4 regions of the Paenibacillus sp. FSL R5-0475 genome follow, and region 1 is predicted to be linked to each of the others. Evidence: riboswitches for the same ligand, from Rfam matches in the RefSeq annotation. Region 1 holds a riboswitch; each other region holds the start of a gene.
What was found. Region 1 has a riboswitch for cyclic di-GMP ahead of MKX41_RS29330 (glycosyl hydrolase). Riboswitches for the same ligand answer to the same signal wherever they lie in the genome.
Positions count from the first base shown of each region.

Region 2: linked by a shared signal. The riboswitch ahead of MKX41_RS27855 (transglutaminase-like domain-containing protein) and the one ahead of MKX41_RS29330 (glycosyl hydrolase) in region 1 are both predicted to bind cyclic di-GMP.
Region 3: linked by a shared signal. The riboswitch ahead of MKX41_RS26530 (anti-repressor SinI family protein) and the one ahead of MKX41_RS29330 (glycosyl hydrolase) in region 1 are both predicted to bind cyclic di-GMP.
Region 4: linked by a shared signal. The riboswitch ahead of MKX41_RS27100 (choice-of-anchor A family protein) and the one ahead of MKX41_RS29330 (glycosyl hydrolase) in region 1 are both predicted to bind cyclic di-GMP.

Region 1 is NZ_JBBORK010000001.1:6,569,018-6,573,200, reverse strand. Features, by position in the region: gene MKX41_RS29335 (glycosyl hydrolase) at 1-662, opposite strand, end outside; gene MKX41_RS29330 (glycosyl hydrolase) at 816-2,366, opposite strand; cyclic di-GMP riboswitch class I at 2,379-2,458, opposite strand; gene MKX41_RS29325 (sugar phosphate nucleotidyltransferase) at 2,595-3,968, opposite strand.
Region 2 is NZ_JBBORK010000001.1:6,215,839-6,220,021, forward strand. Features, by position in the region: gene MKX41_RS27840 (glycosyltransferase family 2 protein) at 1-180, shown strand, start outside; gene MKX41_RS27845 (GtrA family protein) at 170-574, shown strand; gene MKX41_RS27850 (class D sortase) at 608-1,258, shown strand; cyclic di-GMP riboswitch class I at 1,383-1,463, shown strand; cyclic di-GMP riboswitch class I at 1,572-1,652, shown strand; gene MKX41_RS27855 (transglutaminase-like domain-containing protein) at 1,666-2,475, shown strand; rRNA gene MKX41_RS27860 (16S ribosomal RNA) at 2,847-4,183, shown strand, end outside.
Region 3 is NZ_JBBORK010000001.1:5,923,932-5,928,114, forward strand. Features, by position in the region: gene MKX41_RS26525 (2-oxoglutarate dehydrogenase E1 component) at 1-1,506, opposite strand, end outside; cyclic di-GMP riboswitch class I at 1,977-2,061, shown strand; gene MKX41_RS26530 (anti-repressor SinI family protein) at 2,088-2,243, shown strand; gene MKX41_RS26535 (helix-turn-helix domain-containing protein) at 2,444-2,773, opposite strand; gene MKX41_RS26540 (TasA family protein) at 2,932-3,552, opposite strand; gene sipW (signal peptidase I SipW) at 3,644-4,183, opposite strand, start outside.
Region 4 is NZ_JBBORK010000001.1:6,050,382-6,054,564, forward strand. Features, by position in the region: gene MKX41_RS27085 (NAD(P)H-dependent oxidoreductase) at 130-672, shown strand; gene MKX41_RS27090 (winged helix-turn-helix transcriptional regulator) at 737-1,111, opposite strand; gene MKX41_RS27095 (hypothetical protein) at 1,553-1,945, opposite strand; cyclic di-GMP riboswitch class I at 2,437-2,527, shown strand; gene MKX41_RS27100 (choice-of-anchor A family protein) at 2,638-4,183, shown strand, end outside.

The sequences.
Region 1 (4,183 bases):
GCTGAAAAATTGTCCTTTTTCCCCCACCAAAACCAACCGCCGTTCATTTCATGGTAAGGTCGCCATAAGACTGGAACTCCGGCATCACGCAGCTGTCCCAAATAGCCAGCGATCTCGTCTAGATCAGAGATTAGACTCTTATACTGAGCCGTCCCAGGCGTAACATAAGTATTAAACTTCTCTTGACTGAGACTTCTGTTTACATTGGACCACTCCGGAGAAGTCCCCGGCAAACTCTGATGGAATGTCATGGCTACAATGCCACCCTCTTGATGCCACTCCATTGCACTGTCTATAACAGCTTGTCGCTGTTCTGCGATCGTCCCTTCGGGTTGATTATTAATTGCCCCCAATTCATAACCATGTAGAACGGCATTTTGTCCCGATGTATTCTTCAGCTTATGAACCAGTTCATCTGGACTTTCTAGATAATCGTGCTGGCCAGACAGGATTCCTTTGCCACGTAGATTCACCAAAGTACTCAGCAGTTGCTTGGCTTCTTCAGAAGCTGATGGATTGCTTGGTATAGCCGGAGGAAGAGCGGAAGAAACACTCATAGCCTTCGGAAGACCCTTAACCTCTCCCCAAGGCAGCAAGGAAAAAATAATAAACACCGGTAATATAGTAAACAACAATCTGTTTTGCTTATAATATTTACGCAAATAAATCCTCCTTTCGGTAGCTGTACTGCCTCCACAGGTGCTAAATAAACATACCTGTTATCGGACAATCGTCTTCTGACCTAATGAGGACTATAGCTTAGTAGCTCTGCAATAACGCAGAGCCACTAAGGATCGACCTTTAATTTTCATCAATCAGGAGACATCCGGAAGATAAAGTGCACTTGCTGGAACTGTCTCTTTAGCTTGACTAGCACTTTCCCACATCAAGCGGACTCTCGCATCGCCTTCATTTTCGTAATACTCCACCTTGATATCGTATAGCTGGCCAGCCTTCAGCGTTATATTACCCTTACGCTCAGTACCACTTTGCTTAGTCCAACTATCAATCACGGATTGCCCATTCACCCACACACGGATGCCATCATCTGAGGTAGTGTAAAATGTATATTGCTCATCATATAATGGCTTAATTTTACCGCTCCAACGTATGGAGAAACGATCAACCCCGAGGGCGGCATCCGGCGATCCTTGCCGCCAATTGAAATCGATAATTGCATCAGTTCTAGTAAGAGCTGCTGTTCCCGATAGCTGTATGTTGTTGTAATATTCTCCTGCAAGCCCCTTCACAAGAGGAATTGCTGCCTCACCCTCTTCTTCGGGAGGTGCCGGCGCTGGTGCAGCGCTAGGTGTCGGTACCAGACTAGTATTTAATTTATCTCTAGTTAAGGTATAGTTGCTATTCATAAATGTTTTAATTGTATCTGCACTATTATTCTCGTAAAGCATTTTTCCCCAGCTCATCATATACGTCCATTTACTTTGTGATTGCTGAAGCTTCTCCAGATTAGGCATTTCACCATTCTCCCCGATCGCAATCGGTTTGCCTGCGGCTAGACTCAACAAGCTGTCATAGTATTTTTGCTGGTAATCATTTTCGTATATATCTGCTGCCAGAATATCTACTTTATCAGCACCTGGATAAGTTAGCGCATAAGGATCTGACCAAACATTGGGAGCATTCGGACTCCATACCCATAACAAATTATTTAATTTATGAACGTTAACAAAACGGTCATACATAATATTCCAAAGTTTAGAAAAGTTATTTTTCTTCCCCCACCAGAACCAGTTCCCGTTCATTTCATGATAGGGTCTCCAAAGCACCGGAACATTGGCATCGCGCAAGCTTTTTAAAGAGACTGCCACCTTATCAAGTTCAGCGATCAGATTGTTATATTGCTTGGTACCCGGTGTAACGTAACTATCGAACTCATTCTGACTAAGTGTTTTTTTTACATTATCCCAGTCATAAGAGGTGCCCGGCAGGTTAGCATGAAAAGTCATAGCTACGATCCCGCCCGCTTTATTCCAGTTGATGGCGCTGTTCACCACATTTTGACGCTGCCAGGCCATCGTTCCTTCTGACTGACCGCTGATCGCGCCCAGTTCATAACCGTGAAGAGCGGCATATTGTCCGCTGGTTCCCTTCAGCATATTGTTAATTTCATCTGGACTTTCTAAATAGTCATGTTGACCAGCAATAATACCTTTTCCTGAGATCGAGTAAAAATAGTTAAGCAGCTTTACGGCTTCAGGTGAGGCTCCTGGGGTAACTGGCGTTCCAGAATTTGAAGCAGCTATGACAACAGACGGCGAAATTCCAACAGTAAGCGGAAGTGCAGTCAGAAACAAGACGAGTGACAGAAATGCGCCAAATAATCGATACGTACGGTAAGCTTTCAAAATAATCTCCCTTTCGGTAGCCAGGCTGCCACTCTTTCGAAGGCCCTATAGCTTTGCGTCCCTACCTTTCGATAGGTTTGCCTTTTCAATTTAAGAGAAATAATCTCTCTTACCGTAAGTATCGACGACAATTAATGATATATTTAGTGTTTTTATGACTTTTTTTGATAATTGAGTCAATTTACCTGTTTCAAGAAATTTTGGATTGGTTAAATAGATAGGTTAGACCTATGAAATGAATTGTTGTAGTTCTATATCATTCCAGTCTAAAGTAATACGAATGTTATCTTCTTCTACTAATTCAGAACCCGTCTGTACCTCTATAAACTCGACATCCGTCAAAGCAAGGATCGCGTGCTTCGTTCCTTCCGGTATACGTACCACGTCCCCAGCCTTCACATTATGTTTTTTCTCATTCAGAACAATACTTGCTTCGCCGCTGACGATTGTCCAAATTTCACTACGCTTGCGATGTAATTGATAGCTGATATTATTCCCCTCGGATATAAAAATCCGTTTGGTCAGCACTTCATTGCCTTCATCATATTTCACATAATCAATAACTTTGTAATGGCCCCAGCGGCGTTCCTCGTACATCGGTCTTTGTTCAAAGGTCTTCAGCACTTCTTTAATCCGTGGGCTCTCAGCTTTATGGGTAACTAGAATCCCATCCGGGCTAGCCGCAATGATCAGATCCTTCGCACCAATTACCGTAATCGGAATATCCAGCTCATTAATCAAGCAAGTCCCCTCAGAATCCGCCGTCACAAAACCTTTTCCTACATGCTTGCTGCTCATTTCCTCTGTCAGCGTATTCCACGTTCCAAGATCCTTCCAGAATCCATCATACGGCTGTACTACAATATGTTCTTCTTTCTCCACCACTTCATAATCAAAGCTGATGGAAGACAATAGCTTATACTGCTTCTGCAATTCTTCATATCCTAAAGGCAACCCTTTACGCTGCAAAATATCTAACAAGTACCCTAAGCGGAAGGCAAACACTCCACAATTCCACAAGGCATTTTGCTCGATGAGCTGTTCTGCTTGTATACGGTCTGGTTTCTCTTGAAAGTGACTCACCTTCATAAAACCATTTCCCCCCGCCTCTTCGGTGGTAGGAATAATATATCCGTATTTCTCTGAGGCATGTTCAGGAACAACACCCATTAGTGCCAGATTTGCTCCACTTTCCAGCATGGTCCCCTCAAGCATAGCTATGGTATCGAAAAAGGATGCTTCTACATAAGGGTCAACAGGCAATATTGCTACCGTTTCCGCTGGAGAAACACCTGCCACTGAATAAAGATAGGTAGCTGTTAAGGCGATAGCCGGAAAAGTATCCCGACGCTCCGGTTCAACGATAATCGGCACATGACTTCCCAGCTGGCTTTGTATCATTTCTACTTGGCCACGGCCGGTGGCCAGATAAGATGATTCTGCCATCCCTGCTTCCTCCAGCTGTCTCCAGACACGTTGTACCATGGATTCTGGTTCACCCTGAGGGCTTTCAAGTACCTTTAGAAATTGCTTTGAACGTGAGTCGTTGGACAACGGCCATAACCGTTTACCTGAACCGCCTGATAGAAGTACCATTTTCATAGAATGAACCCTCCTTAATATATGGAAATGAGCATAATTGAATTGTTATCAAAACGTATAGCTTCCGCTTAGCCTTAGTTCGAGCGGATGCATTTTTAAAAAAATTTATTAGGTATGAACCACTCCAAGGGATTTTGGACTTCCGATCGCTGTTATCCTCAGATTTCCTGATTTGAACCGCCGCCAGCGGTAGAAATCCGAGGATAAAGGCGAAC
Region 2 (4,183 bases), 350 kb from region 1:
GTAGGGGTCAATTTGCTCTTTAACGGTATCGTTCTGATGCTGTTAGGTGTAATCGGTGAGTATATTGGACGGATTTATGACGAGTCTAAGGATAGACCGTTGTATATTGTCAGTGAGACTATAGGATATCGTGACGAAGAAGAAGTGGATCGCCGGAAGGATTACAAAGATGTCAGATAAGAACTTTCGGACTGCTTTCATACAGTTTCTCAAATTTAATGCTGTAGGTCTGGTAAATACCCTCATTGATTTCGTAATCTTTACATTACTGAACTCACTTGGGATGGTATATGCGTTGGCACAGGTGATTTCTTATAGTGCAGGGACAGCGAACAGCTTTATTTTGAATAAAAAAGTAACCTTCAAGGATCGTGATCGTGGCAATAAAGAGGGTTTTGATAAGACGCAGTTGCTGAAGTTTATCGTACTGAATCTGGTAGTACTCGGAATATCGCTGTTGCTAATGCATCTGTTGACTGACAAACTAGGCATTCAAGTGTTGATCTCTAAGGTATTAGTAACGTTTGTGACGGTGATCATTAACTTCTTCGGAAGTCGTAAATGGGTATTCTAAAGTTCAGTAGAACAATCTACGGAGGTGAAAATCATGCGTAAATTCTCGTATGTGCTCATACTGGCGGGGATCCTTATCATGCTCTATCCAAAAGCTAACGAATGGTATAACGACTGGCAGCAGGATAAGCTATTAGAATCGGCTGAACTGAGCACCAGTGAAAGTACTCCACCACCTGATCTGAAGAGCAGATATGCCGAGGTCACTCAGCTACTAGCGGAGGAATCAGCTCTAGATGCACAAGCACAGCCGCAAGAAACAGAAAAGCCGGAACCAGAAATTGAAGTGGGTGGCAAAGTTATCGCATTAATTGAGATCGATAAGATCGATCTGAAGCTGCCTGTATTAGAAGGGGCTACTAAAGCGAATATGAAGCATGCCGCGGCCCATATGAAAGAAACAACTCCAATAGGAGAAATAGGGAACGCCGCAATAGCTGCACATAGAGCTAGAACTACGGGCAGATTGTTTAACAGATTGAATGAGGTTGTGATTGGGGATACGATTACGGTAAAGACTAGCGATCAGACTTATAATTACGAGGTTTATGATATTTCTGTTGTACTTCCTAGTGATGTGTCTGTTCTAGACGGGAATAACAAAGATAAAATTCTTACTCTAATTACGTGTGACCCACTAGTAGATCCTACACATCGTTTGATTGTTCATGCCAAGCTTTCCTAATCGTTGACGAGAAATAACAAGAGAATTCAAATACAGAGAAATAACTATAAAATAATAGTAAATCTAGCAATTTTGTTCTTGTTTACGAGGATAAATATGGTAGTATAAGACTATAAAAGCTAAACACGATAAACGGCAAACCTATCGAAAGGTAGGGACGCAAAGCTAAAGGGCCTTCCCGTAAGGATGGCAGCCAGTTACCGAATGAAGAGGCTTTTTTTGTTTTTATAAAATATATAAGAATCTTAGATTCATATTTCTACTTGGACTGATTCTCTTAATTTGTCTAGTGAAATTAGAACAGATAGAGCTTATACGATAACGGCAAACCTATCGAAAGGTAGGGACGCAAAGCTAAAGGGCCTTCCCGAAAGGATGGCAGCCAGCTACCGAAAGGGGTTTTATCCGTGAAAAAGGTTTATTTTATGATGGTGGCGCTGTTCGTACTGATTACTGCGGTTCCGGTAAGCACAGCTCAAGCCGCAAGTGTAGATGCAAGCTGGTTGATTACATCGAAAGTGGCTCAAGGTGTTATTGGAATTAACTATGATATTCCGAAAGATAAAAGAATCAAACTCATGATCACTAAAGACAACAGCAGCTATACATATAACTTATATGCTTCTGGACAAGCTGAGGACTTCCCTTTACAACAAGGTAATGGTACTTATAAGGTTTCTGTTCTTGAGAACACAACCGGCAATAAATACAAAGCGTTATATTCCGAAGTAGTAGACGTAACCATGAGTGACTCGAATTCCGTATATTTGGGCTCCGTACAGAATGTGAAATGGAGTTCTTCTGATAAAGCGATCCTTAAGGCAAAAGAGCTTACAAAAGGCAAAACAACAGATGAAGAGAAAGTTAAGGCAATCTATAACTATATAGTTGCTAATGTACAATACGATTATTCTCTTGCTAATAATGTAACAACAGATTACATTCCGAACATTAACAACACTTTGAATACTAAAAAAGGAATCTGCTATGACTATGCTTCTCTTTTTGCCGCAATGCTGCGTAGTGTAGATGTGCCTGCTAAATTGGTGATGGGGAATACTAGCTACGTTACGCAATACCATGCATGGAATGAAGTGTTGATGGATGGGAAATGGGTTACTATTGATACAACGGTAGATGCATCGTCAGCGAAGAGTAAGAAGAATACGGATTTTATTAAGGCTTCAAGTAAGTATACTGCAGCAAAATACTATTAATTTGCATCGCTAGATTCATAACTCTATTAAATAAACAACCAGCTTAATTATTAAGCTAGTTGTTTATTTTTCTATTAGGGGTTGCTTTTCTATGAATAGATAGGTTATTATAGTTAAGCGTTGTTAGACAGCGTACAGGCAATGTTTGAGAGAGTTATATAAACGGCTTTCGAAAAATAAAGCTTGCATTACTGAGAACAACATGATATATTATAAGAGTTGCTGCTGAGACATTAAACGGCGCCAACGAGAACTTGATCTTTGAAAACTGAACAACGAGTGAGTAGGAAATCACGAAAGTGATATCCGAAATTAGAGAATTAATTTTCTCGTCAGATGTTTCAAAATGAGCATATCGCTCTTTTCAATACTAATTGGAGAGTTTGATCCTGGCTCAGGACGAACGCTGGCGGCGTGCCTAATACATGCAAGTCGAGCGGAGTTATTTTGAAAGCTTGCTTTCAAAATAACTTAGCGGCGGACGGGTGAGTAACACGTAGGCAACCTGCCCCTTAGACTGGGATAACTACCGGAAACGGTAGCTAATACCGGATAATTTCTTTTTTCTCCTGAAGAAAGAATGAAAGACGGAGCAATCTGTCACTGAGGGATGGGCCTGCGGCGCATTAGCTAGTTGGTGGGGTAACGGCCCACCAAGGCGACGATGCGTAGCCGACCTGAGAGGGTGAACGGCCACACTGGGACTGAGACACGGCCCAGACTCCTACGGGAGGCAGCAGTAGGGAATCTTCCGCAATGGACGAAAGTCTGACGGAGCAACGCCGCGTGAGTGATGAAGGTTTTCGGATCGTAAAGCTCTGTTGCCAGGGAAGAACGTCCGGTAGAGTAACTGCTATCGGAGTGACGGTACCTGAGAAGAAAGCCCCGGCTAACTACGTGCCAGCAGCCGCGGTAATACGTAGGGGGCAAGCGTTGTCCGGAATTATTGGGCGTAAAGCGCGCGCAGGCGGTCATTTAAGTCTGGTGTTTAAACCTTGGGCTCAACCTGAGGTCGCACTGGAAACTGGGTGACTTGAGTACAGAAGAGGAAAGTGGAATTCCACGTGTAGCGGTGAAATGCGTAGATATGTGGAGGAACACCAGTGGCGAAGGCGACTTTCTGGGCTGTAACTGACGCTGAGGCGCGAAAGCGTGGGGAGCAAACAGGATTAGATACCCTGGTAGTCCACGCCGTAAACGATGAGTGCTAGGTGTTAGGGGTTTCGATACCCTTGGTGCCGAAGTTAACACAGTAAGCACTCCGCCTGGGGAGTACGGTCGCAAGACTGAAACTCAAAGGAATTGACGGGGACCCGCACAAGCAGTGGAGTATGTGGTTTAATTCGAAGCAACGCGAAGAACCTTACCAGGTCTTGACATCCCTCTGAATCCACTAGAGATAGTGGCGGCCTTCGGGACAGAGGAGACAGGTGGTGCATGGTTGTCGTCAGCTCGTGTCGTGAGATGTTGGGTTAAGTCCCGCAACGAGCGCAACCCTTAACTTTAGTTGCCAGCAGGTTAAGCTGGGCACTCTAGAGTGACTGCCGGTGACAAACCGGAGGAAGGTGGGGATGACGTCAAATCATCATGCCCCTTATGACCTGGGCTACACACGTACTACAATGGCCGGTACAACGGGAAGCGAAACCGCGAGGTGAAGCCAATCCCATCAAAGCCGGTCTCAGTTCGGATTGCAGGCTGCAACTCG
Region 3 (4,183 bases), 650 kb from region 1:
AATTTTTTCACGCTGTAGCCGCTCCGCATACACCTTGTAAACGGTTGGATGATTGCGTACCTTACCGTACACGATAGGTTGTGTAGTTTCAGGATCATCCATTTCGTTATGTCCATGACGACGATAGCCGATGAGATCAATAACGAAATCCTTTTTGAATTGATTGCGATATGCACTAGCTAAACGAACGGCTGATATACAGGCCTCAGGATCATCAGCATTGACATGGATAATTGGAATTTCATATCCTTTGGCGATGTCACTTGCATAATGCGTTGAACGGGAGTCTTCGCTTTCTGTCGTAAAGCCGATCCGGTTATTAACAATGATATGGATCGTCCCGCCATTCTGATAACCTTGAAGTTTGCCAATATTAAGTGTTTCTGCAACAATCCCTTCACCTGGAAAAGCAGCATCGCCATGCATCAGTACCGCCATAGCTTTACTGGTATCAATCTTCGGCAATCCGGCTGTGCTCCGATCTTCTTGAGCAGCACGAGTGAAGCCTTCCACGACAGGATTGACGAATTCCAAGTGACTTGGGTTATTCGCTAGTGTTATTCTTGTGCGTACCGTTTCTCCTTCACGGACAGCGCGGTCTGCACCCAGATGGTATTTCACATCACCCGTCCAGCCATAGTTAATGCCTGTAGAGCCTTCGGAAGGGAAAAGCTCCTTGTTCGGAGAATGATGAAACTCTGAAAATATAATGTCATAAGGTTTGCCCAAAATATGTGCAAGAACGTTGAGGCGACCACGATGCGCCATGCCCATCAGAATATGCTCTGCGCCGTCATGCGCAGCAGCGCGTACGATTTCATCCAGCATCGGTACGAGAGCGTCATTGCCTTCCAAACTGAAACGCTTCTGACCCACAAAGGTTTTGTGAAGGAAGGTTTCGAATTGCTCTACTTGGATCAGGCGGTTTAGCAGCTCTTTACGTTCTGCATTATTTAAAGGCGCTGGTGAGCTTGTGGATTCTGCCTGTCTGTTCAACCATTTCAGTTCTTGTTCTTCATGCACATGCCCGAATTCATAGGCGATTGTCTTGGTGTAAGCCTGACGCATACGCTGAACTGCATCCCATCCGGTATGCACATCATTCGGCGCATTCTCCCAAATGAGCGTGGCAGGTAGTGCGAGCAGATCCTCACGAGTCAGCTCATAGGTTTCGAGTTCAAGATATTTAGCCATGGGATTGTGATCGCGCTCAAGCGGATCAATATCAGCGGCCATATGGCCATATATACGAATATTAGCGATTAGCTTGGAAGCTCTTACTGCCTTTCTAAGCCATTCGGTGTCTCCCGAAATGCGAGGCTGTGGAGCCGGTTCGCTATCCGGTGTTAGGGGTGGGGGACCCGAATTTGTAAAAAGCTCGCGATAATTATTCTCTACGGTGGAAGGATCTTTCACAAACTGTTCATATCTTTCTTGAATGTAGCCTAAATTGGGTCCGTAATACTTACTCCAAATGGATTCGTTATAGGGCTCTTTGGCTGCCATGAATACATCCTCCTTAACGGATGAACTCCATACGTGACATTTTGTGTCAACGCTTACTGGAGCTGTGATGATTGCGGTTTCATTTCTCATCTTATTGTGCTACTTTCCACACGTGTAATCAATTCATTCTTTCGTCCAATACGTTCGCAAAATGGTATGGGTTAGCTTGTTCTAATGAAAAGAACGCTGTTTCTTCTCATTACCCATTCCTAAGGCCCACTAAAATGATTCTAATATCCTTATTTTTAACTAATAGGGAAGGAAGTATCATTCTATCGGCTTAATTAATTTTATGAATAGGACGAGTATCGTGTTAAAAGGACAAGATATCGCACAAAAGAGCTTCTATTTTTTGTTTTTTAATGGAAAAACTAATCAGAAATCGACACACTTTTCCACTTTAGTATAGTATAATGTTATTGCAGTTAGCGATTTTCATATATTCAAAGTAGATCCTTTCGTGTAAAGGGTCCAGTAAAAGGTAAACCTGCCGAAAGGCAGGGGCACAAAGTCGCGGGTCTAAGGTAGAAATACTATGACAGCCGGATTGCCTGGGGACTAAAATCTTAGGAGGAGATTTTTTGGACAAGTCCAACCAGGGAAGCAACAGAGAACAGCAGGTCATTGATCTAGACGTAGAGTGGGTCCATTTATTATTAGCAGCTAAGAAGGCTGGCATAAAGGCAGATGAAATTCGTCGCTTCTTTCATGAGAAGACTGTGCAAGCCGTGCAGTAATACATTCAGAGCATTAGATATCAAAAGAGCACAGCGATAACTCGCTGTGCTCTTTTTCTTTATATAAGAATCTATAAGTTTCAGACTTGGTCCTTATATTCTGCTAGAATTCAAACGCCTTCGCAGTCCATGTTAGGAGGCGAAGGCGCTTATGTTTAATAGTATGAGTAGAAGAGGATCTTATCAGGTCAGGTGGAATATTAATCCTTATGATCAAGGCGCCATTTCTGGTAGTCCAGAAACTCCTTGAATTCGCGTTTGCTTATGCCTGAGGCCATAGCTTCCTGCACCAATCGGAACCATTCCGAATCTAAAGGTGACTCCTCAGCATCATTAGGTTCTCCATAGAGCAAAGCGTGGATGGATACCTGAAGCGCATCGGCGATCTTTTCGATAAACTGGATTGAAGGATTGGATTGGATGTTTCTCTCCACATTGCTAAGATACGATTTAGCAACATCCGCTCTGTCCGCAAGCTCAGATAGGGATAACCCCTTTTCTAGGCGGAGATGCTGGATACGTTGGCCCATATTTTGTGCCACTATGCTGACGCCCCTCCGTAATTTTTGTTATTAGTATAGCAAATATCGATAAATTCGACAAAGTTTATTGTAAAGAGAAGAGCAGCATCTACTTATCCGCTTCCGGAATAAGAATCTGCTGCTCTTCGAATGGAAGACTTATTAGATTATTTAGCGGATCCAGCAGTTTGCTTACCTACGAAATCCCAAGTCAGAGTTAATGAATCTTTTTGGAAGTAGTTTTGCTCTTGGCCGTTATCAACAAATTCGAATTGAACGGTGAAGCTATCATTTGTGCCGGCCTTAATTCCAGATGCTTCGCTAGTACCCCAGATTGCATCAAGTCCAGTATTTTTTACGAGATCCGGTGTCTGAGTCTTCAAATCGGCTAGGGTAGTTTCCCAAACTACTTTCTCTTCACTACCAGGTAAGATGCCGCTTTTATCTTTATTCACCAGGAATTTAACTTTGATGGATTTTGCCAAATCGTTAGCGCCGTTGTTACCACCTACATCATTAATAGAGGTAGCTGTTTTGAGGAGGATCGAACCGATATCAAGTGTACCGTCATTTTTTAGTTTGAAGTCTCTTTTGATCGTATCGCCTGGCTTCAGATCCTTCAAATCAACGATAACAGAAGGATCAGAGTTCAAATCCAGTGTACCTGCTGCGAATGTAGCGGTGCTTTGTGCAGTGTCGCTAAAGTAAGCGAAAGTTCCTCCACCAATCAATGATAAACCCAGTGCTGCAGATGCTACGCCAAGACCCAATGTTTTTTTGATACCCATAATTAAAATTCCTCCTCGGTTTTTGTGGTTTTTTTATAAAAGTTATATATTGTAACTTCCGGTTCGTAAGCGGAAGCGGACAATCAACGGATTACTGTATTTCAGTTGGAGGTGGAGAGGTGGGAAGTATAGCAGCATTTTTCTTTTCGAGTGCAGCTACAGCCTTCCATGATGAATACAGGGCATAGAGCAGGAGCATCAAGCCTGGTACGATCATGAGCACAACACTTCCAGCTTTGGAAACTGCGAAATTCATAGCGTAACCTACATAAGGTACGGTGACCCCGGTATACTCAGCTACAACATTCGTGGAACTGGTAGGGTTCATATCAGGTGCATCATTGTTATCACCTTTCGTGCGATACATGGCTTCACCGGTAGCGTTATTCATTGTTGCTTCTACAACACGGTGAGTAATGAGCAGGTTTTCTTCATTTCTAAAGGTGATCACATCGCCTTTTTTGAAGCGATTCATATCTCCTCCGGGTTTTAAAGCGACAATCGATCCGGTTTGAATCCCTGGTTCCATCGAACCTGAGAGTACCGATTTGATCTGGTATCCGAAGAAGGCAGGTTCACCGCCGGAGGCCTTTGATAAAACTACGGCTACCACCAGCAGAATGAATATCAC
Region 4 (4,183 bases), 520 kb from region 1:
CATACGTGCAGGCAGGTTGCAGTGCTTACCTTTAGGTAAGTACGTGAACTAAAAGTGCATACTTACGCGATGTCATGGTGGGAGGTATACTCAAGTCCTAAATCTGATTCAAACATGGAGGATACACCAATGAAAACACTTATTGTCGTCACGCACCCAAACATCGAAACATCCGTCGTTAATAAACGCTGGATCGAAGAACTCCGTAAATATCCAGACAAATATACGTTGCACGAGCTGTACAAAGCCTATCCCGATGAAAAAATCAACGTGGAAAAGGAACAACAGCTGATTGAAGCGCATGATAAGCTCGTCTTACAATTCCCTGTCTACTGGTTTAGTAGTCCACCTCTGCTTAAAAAGTGGCTGGACGAAGTATTTACTTACGGATGGGCATATGGCTCGAAGAGTGATAAATTAAGAAATCGAAAAATCGCATTAGCTGTAACTGCCGGAGGAAGTGCAAAAGACTTTAGTGAAGAAGGTAAACTCGGCTACGGGCTTGACCGTATTTTATCTCCCTTTGACACGACTTTTTTGTATTGCAACGCTGATTATCGTTCCTTCTATGCCATTTATGGCACGGAATCTGAGACGGTAGGAAGTACGGATTACTTAAATAAATTGGATATCAGTTCGCAAGGCTATGTTGAATTTATCGAAAATATGTAATTAGATTTGAAGCAAAAAGCAGCATTTTCATTAATGGAAATGCTGCTTTTGTCATAAGTTGTCGTTAAATCGTAAAAGGTATGGTTATCTCTTGCGCGGCTGGAACGAAGTTTTTCTCTCCCCAAGTGCACATCATATCCAGCACCGGAATAAGCGATTGGCCCTTCTCGGTCAAGGAATACTCAACTTTAGGGGGAATCTGGGGGAATTCCTCGCGCCTGACGAGACAGTCGGCTTCCAGTTCTTTCAACATAACGCTTAATGTCTTAAAAGGTATTGTACCGATACCCCGTTGCAGTTCATTGAACCGCACGATCTTGTTTTCAGAGAGATAGTAGAGAATAGTCATTTTATATTTACCACTAATAATAGACAAGGTGTAGCCAAAGCTAGTGTCCTTCTGTTGAATGCCAGGCGGTATACAGATTTCATCACTCATGGGCTATTACCCTCCTTCAGAAAATATTCAACGAAAAGGCAAACGCCTGTTGTCGCTCCGTACTCAGGTCCCGACTTTATTATGTTTTACAACCTGCTATCAAGTCATCCTGTGAGAACGAATTCACTATATCATTTTGAAACAATTTGTTCAAAGCACTCGTGGCTAACTATCAATCGGTCGATTTTCTCTGTCGGCGAAGCGGGCCTCTTTGGTTGGAAATCAAAAGTGCCAAGCGGATAGCCTAAGCGACGAATTGAAGTTTTTAATGTAATTTTCATGTGAGCATCATCTTATTTTCAGGTTCAAGGTATATATTGAAGACACCAAACACCCCCCAGTGTTTTGTGGTATAAATCTCTCAGGTCTTGCCAACTCCCATGGTAAGGCCTATTTTTTTGTTCGCTAATTAAATGAGGGAGGGGGAGCTTCTTCGCTACTTCACTTAATCTGATACTGCTCTTCATAGCTCTTAAAAGATGAAATATCCAGACCGAGATATCTGCGCATATGAATGGCAGCTTGGGCAGCGACGATGTCGTTTAACAACAGCATTCGTTCATGGTATCCACGACATATAAATTTGGCTTCTATCCCCGTGTTAAGTCTGTTCTGCTCATAAACCTTGATTCCCCGTTTTCTCATCTCTGAACGAACATCTCTTAGATCTGTTGTAGCAACTGCTGCGGCTGTTTCAAGAACCTCCAGATAGGGGGTAGGTGTTCGTAAATGTGCAGATAGAATGGCGGAGTCCCGTTCGAAAGCTGATAAAATCATCGGAAGCAATAAATAAGATTTGACCAGCATGTTGTCCCTGCTTTCAGCTCTATTCATGAATCTCATCACCTCTAATGGGAACGTATATTCGTATTCTACCCCGATATTCCAAAAATAATCAATGGTATTTCTAAACAGCTAGTCCAATGTGATTGAATTCACAACTAAATTAGAAAGAATAAAATATATTAAAATTGTAATAATAAAAAATAATGCTTCAGACTTATATAAAGGGAGAATTAGGATGAAAGAGGAAGGAAGTCTCCACCGTGGAATGGTATTTGGTTTGATTCTAAGTATTCCATTATGGATATCGATATTAGGCTATATAAAGTTACTTTAAAATTGAAGGAAAACCTTTGTGTGAAGCGCCTTTAGGCGCTTTTTTTGTGCTTGCTTACGTGTATGAATATCAAAAGGAATTGATTGACAATTGTGGGGATGGAGCGCTAAACTATTATTAGTTCAAAAGTATTAAAAGTCATAGACGATTATTTAATAGGATGCTTAAAATGCTAGTTCTAATCCGCAAGTCAATACATATATTATCATGATAATAGCAAACCGCCTGAAAGGGTGGGACGCAAAGTCCAGGAGTCTAAAGTGTCTTAAATGCGCTATGACCGTCCGACTGCCATGAGAAGGGAATTCCACTTCTTTTTTGGCGGTCTTTTTTGTTGTTAGGTCCTTTAGAGTTTCTGGTAATTATTCTGATTAAATATAAATCATAGATTTAGGAGGTGTGCTTTTTGAAAAGAAGAATGAAACCGCTGCTAGCACTAATATTAGCGGGGATTTTGACAGTAGGTAGTGGTCTTTCTGGAGGTCATTTGGTAAATGCGGCTGGGGAGGTACTTCCCTATACTCCTACACCTGTGTTAGGTATTGCAGGGAATTTTAATACTTTTATTTTTGGGGATTTCAAACAATCTAATGATCAGGTTCATGGGCGCCTTGCGGCCAAAGGTAATATTACTTTGCAGAATTACGGCGTATCCAAGGATAATCCAGGTGGAGATGTTCTTATCGCTGGTAATGACATCAGTTTTACTAATGGGACTGTTCATGGAGCATCCGTTTATGGTGGTGTTTTTTCCAGCAACGGTGTAGATCTTAAAGAACCAGCGAGAAAAGGGACTCCTATTGATTTTGATGCTGAAGAGCAATTTCTTATTGGACGTTCTAATGAATTCTCTTCGCTTGCTACAATAGGAACTTTCAAAAAGGAATATGGGAAAATAACGATTGATGCTCCGGAACCATTTAACGTTCTTAATCTTAGTGCTGCCGATTTCGCTGGTGCTAATGGCTTACAGTTTAATATTGCAAATAGCGCCACAGTTATCATTAACGTTAGCGGAAGTTCAGTTAACATTCCAAGCTTTCAAATCTGGGGAGGTAGCCCTAACAAGGTATTATTTAATTTTTATGAAGCTAGCACTGTTGACATTGGAAGTTTAACAATAGAAGGAACTATCCTAGCTCCGCTTGCAAAAGTAACTTATAATTCCGGTGAACTGCATGGGACGCTGATTGCAAAGGGATTTGCTGGTGGGGTGCAGATGCATTGGTATCCATATGGAGGGGAAGAACCACCTCCGACACCAACGCCGACCGTGGCACCAACACCGACACCAACCGTGACGCCAACACCAACGCCAACCGTGACACCAACACCGACGCCGACCGTGACGCCAACACCAACGCCGACCGTGACGCCTACGCCGTGCGTGACACCGACACCGAAGCCAACACCAACGCCGAAGCCAACACACACACCGAAGCCAACACCAACGCCGAAGCCAACACACACACCAAAGCCAACACCGACACCGAAGCCGACACACACACCAAAGCCAACACACACACCAAAGCCAACACACACACCAACACCAACGCCGACCGTGACGCCAACACCAACGCCGACCGTGACGCCAACACCAACGCCGACCGTGACGCCAACACAAACGCCGACCGTGACGCCAACACCAACGCCGACCGTGACGCCAACACCAACGCCGACCGTGACGCCGACACCAACGCCGACCGTGACGCCAACACCAACGCCGACCGTGACGCCAACACCAACGCCGATCGTGACGCCAACACCAACGCCGACCGTGACGCCAACACCAACGCCGACCGTGACGCCAACACCAACGCCGACCGTGACGCCAACACCAACGCCGATCGTGACACCAACACCAACGCCGACCGTGACGCCAACACCAACGCCGACCGTGACGCCAACACCAACGCCGATCGTGACACCAACACCAACGCCGACCGTGACGC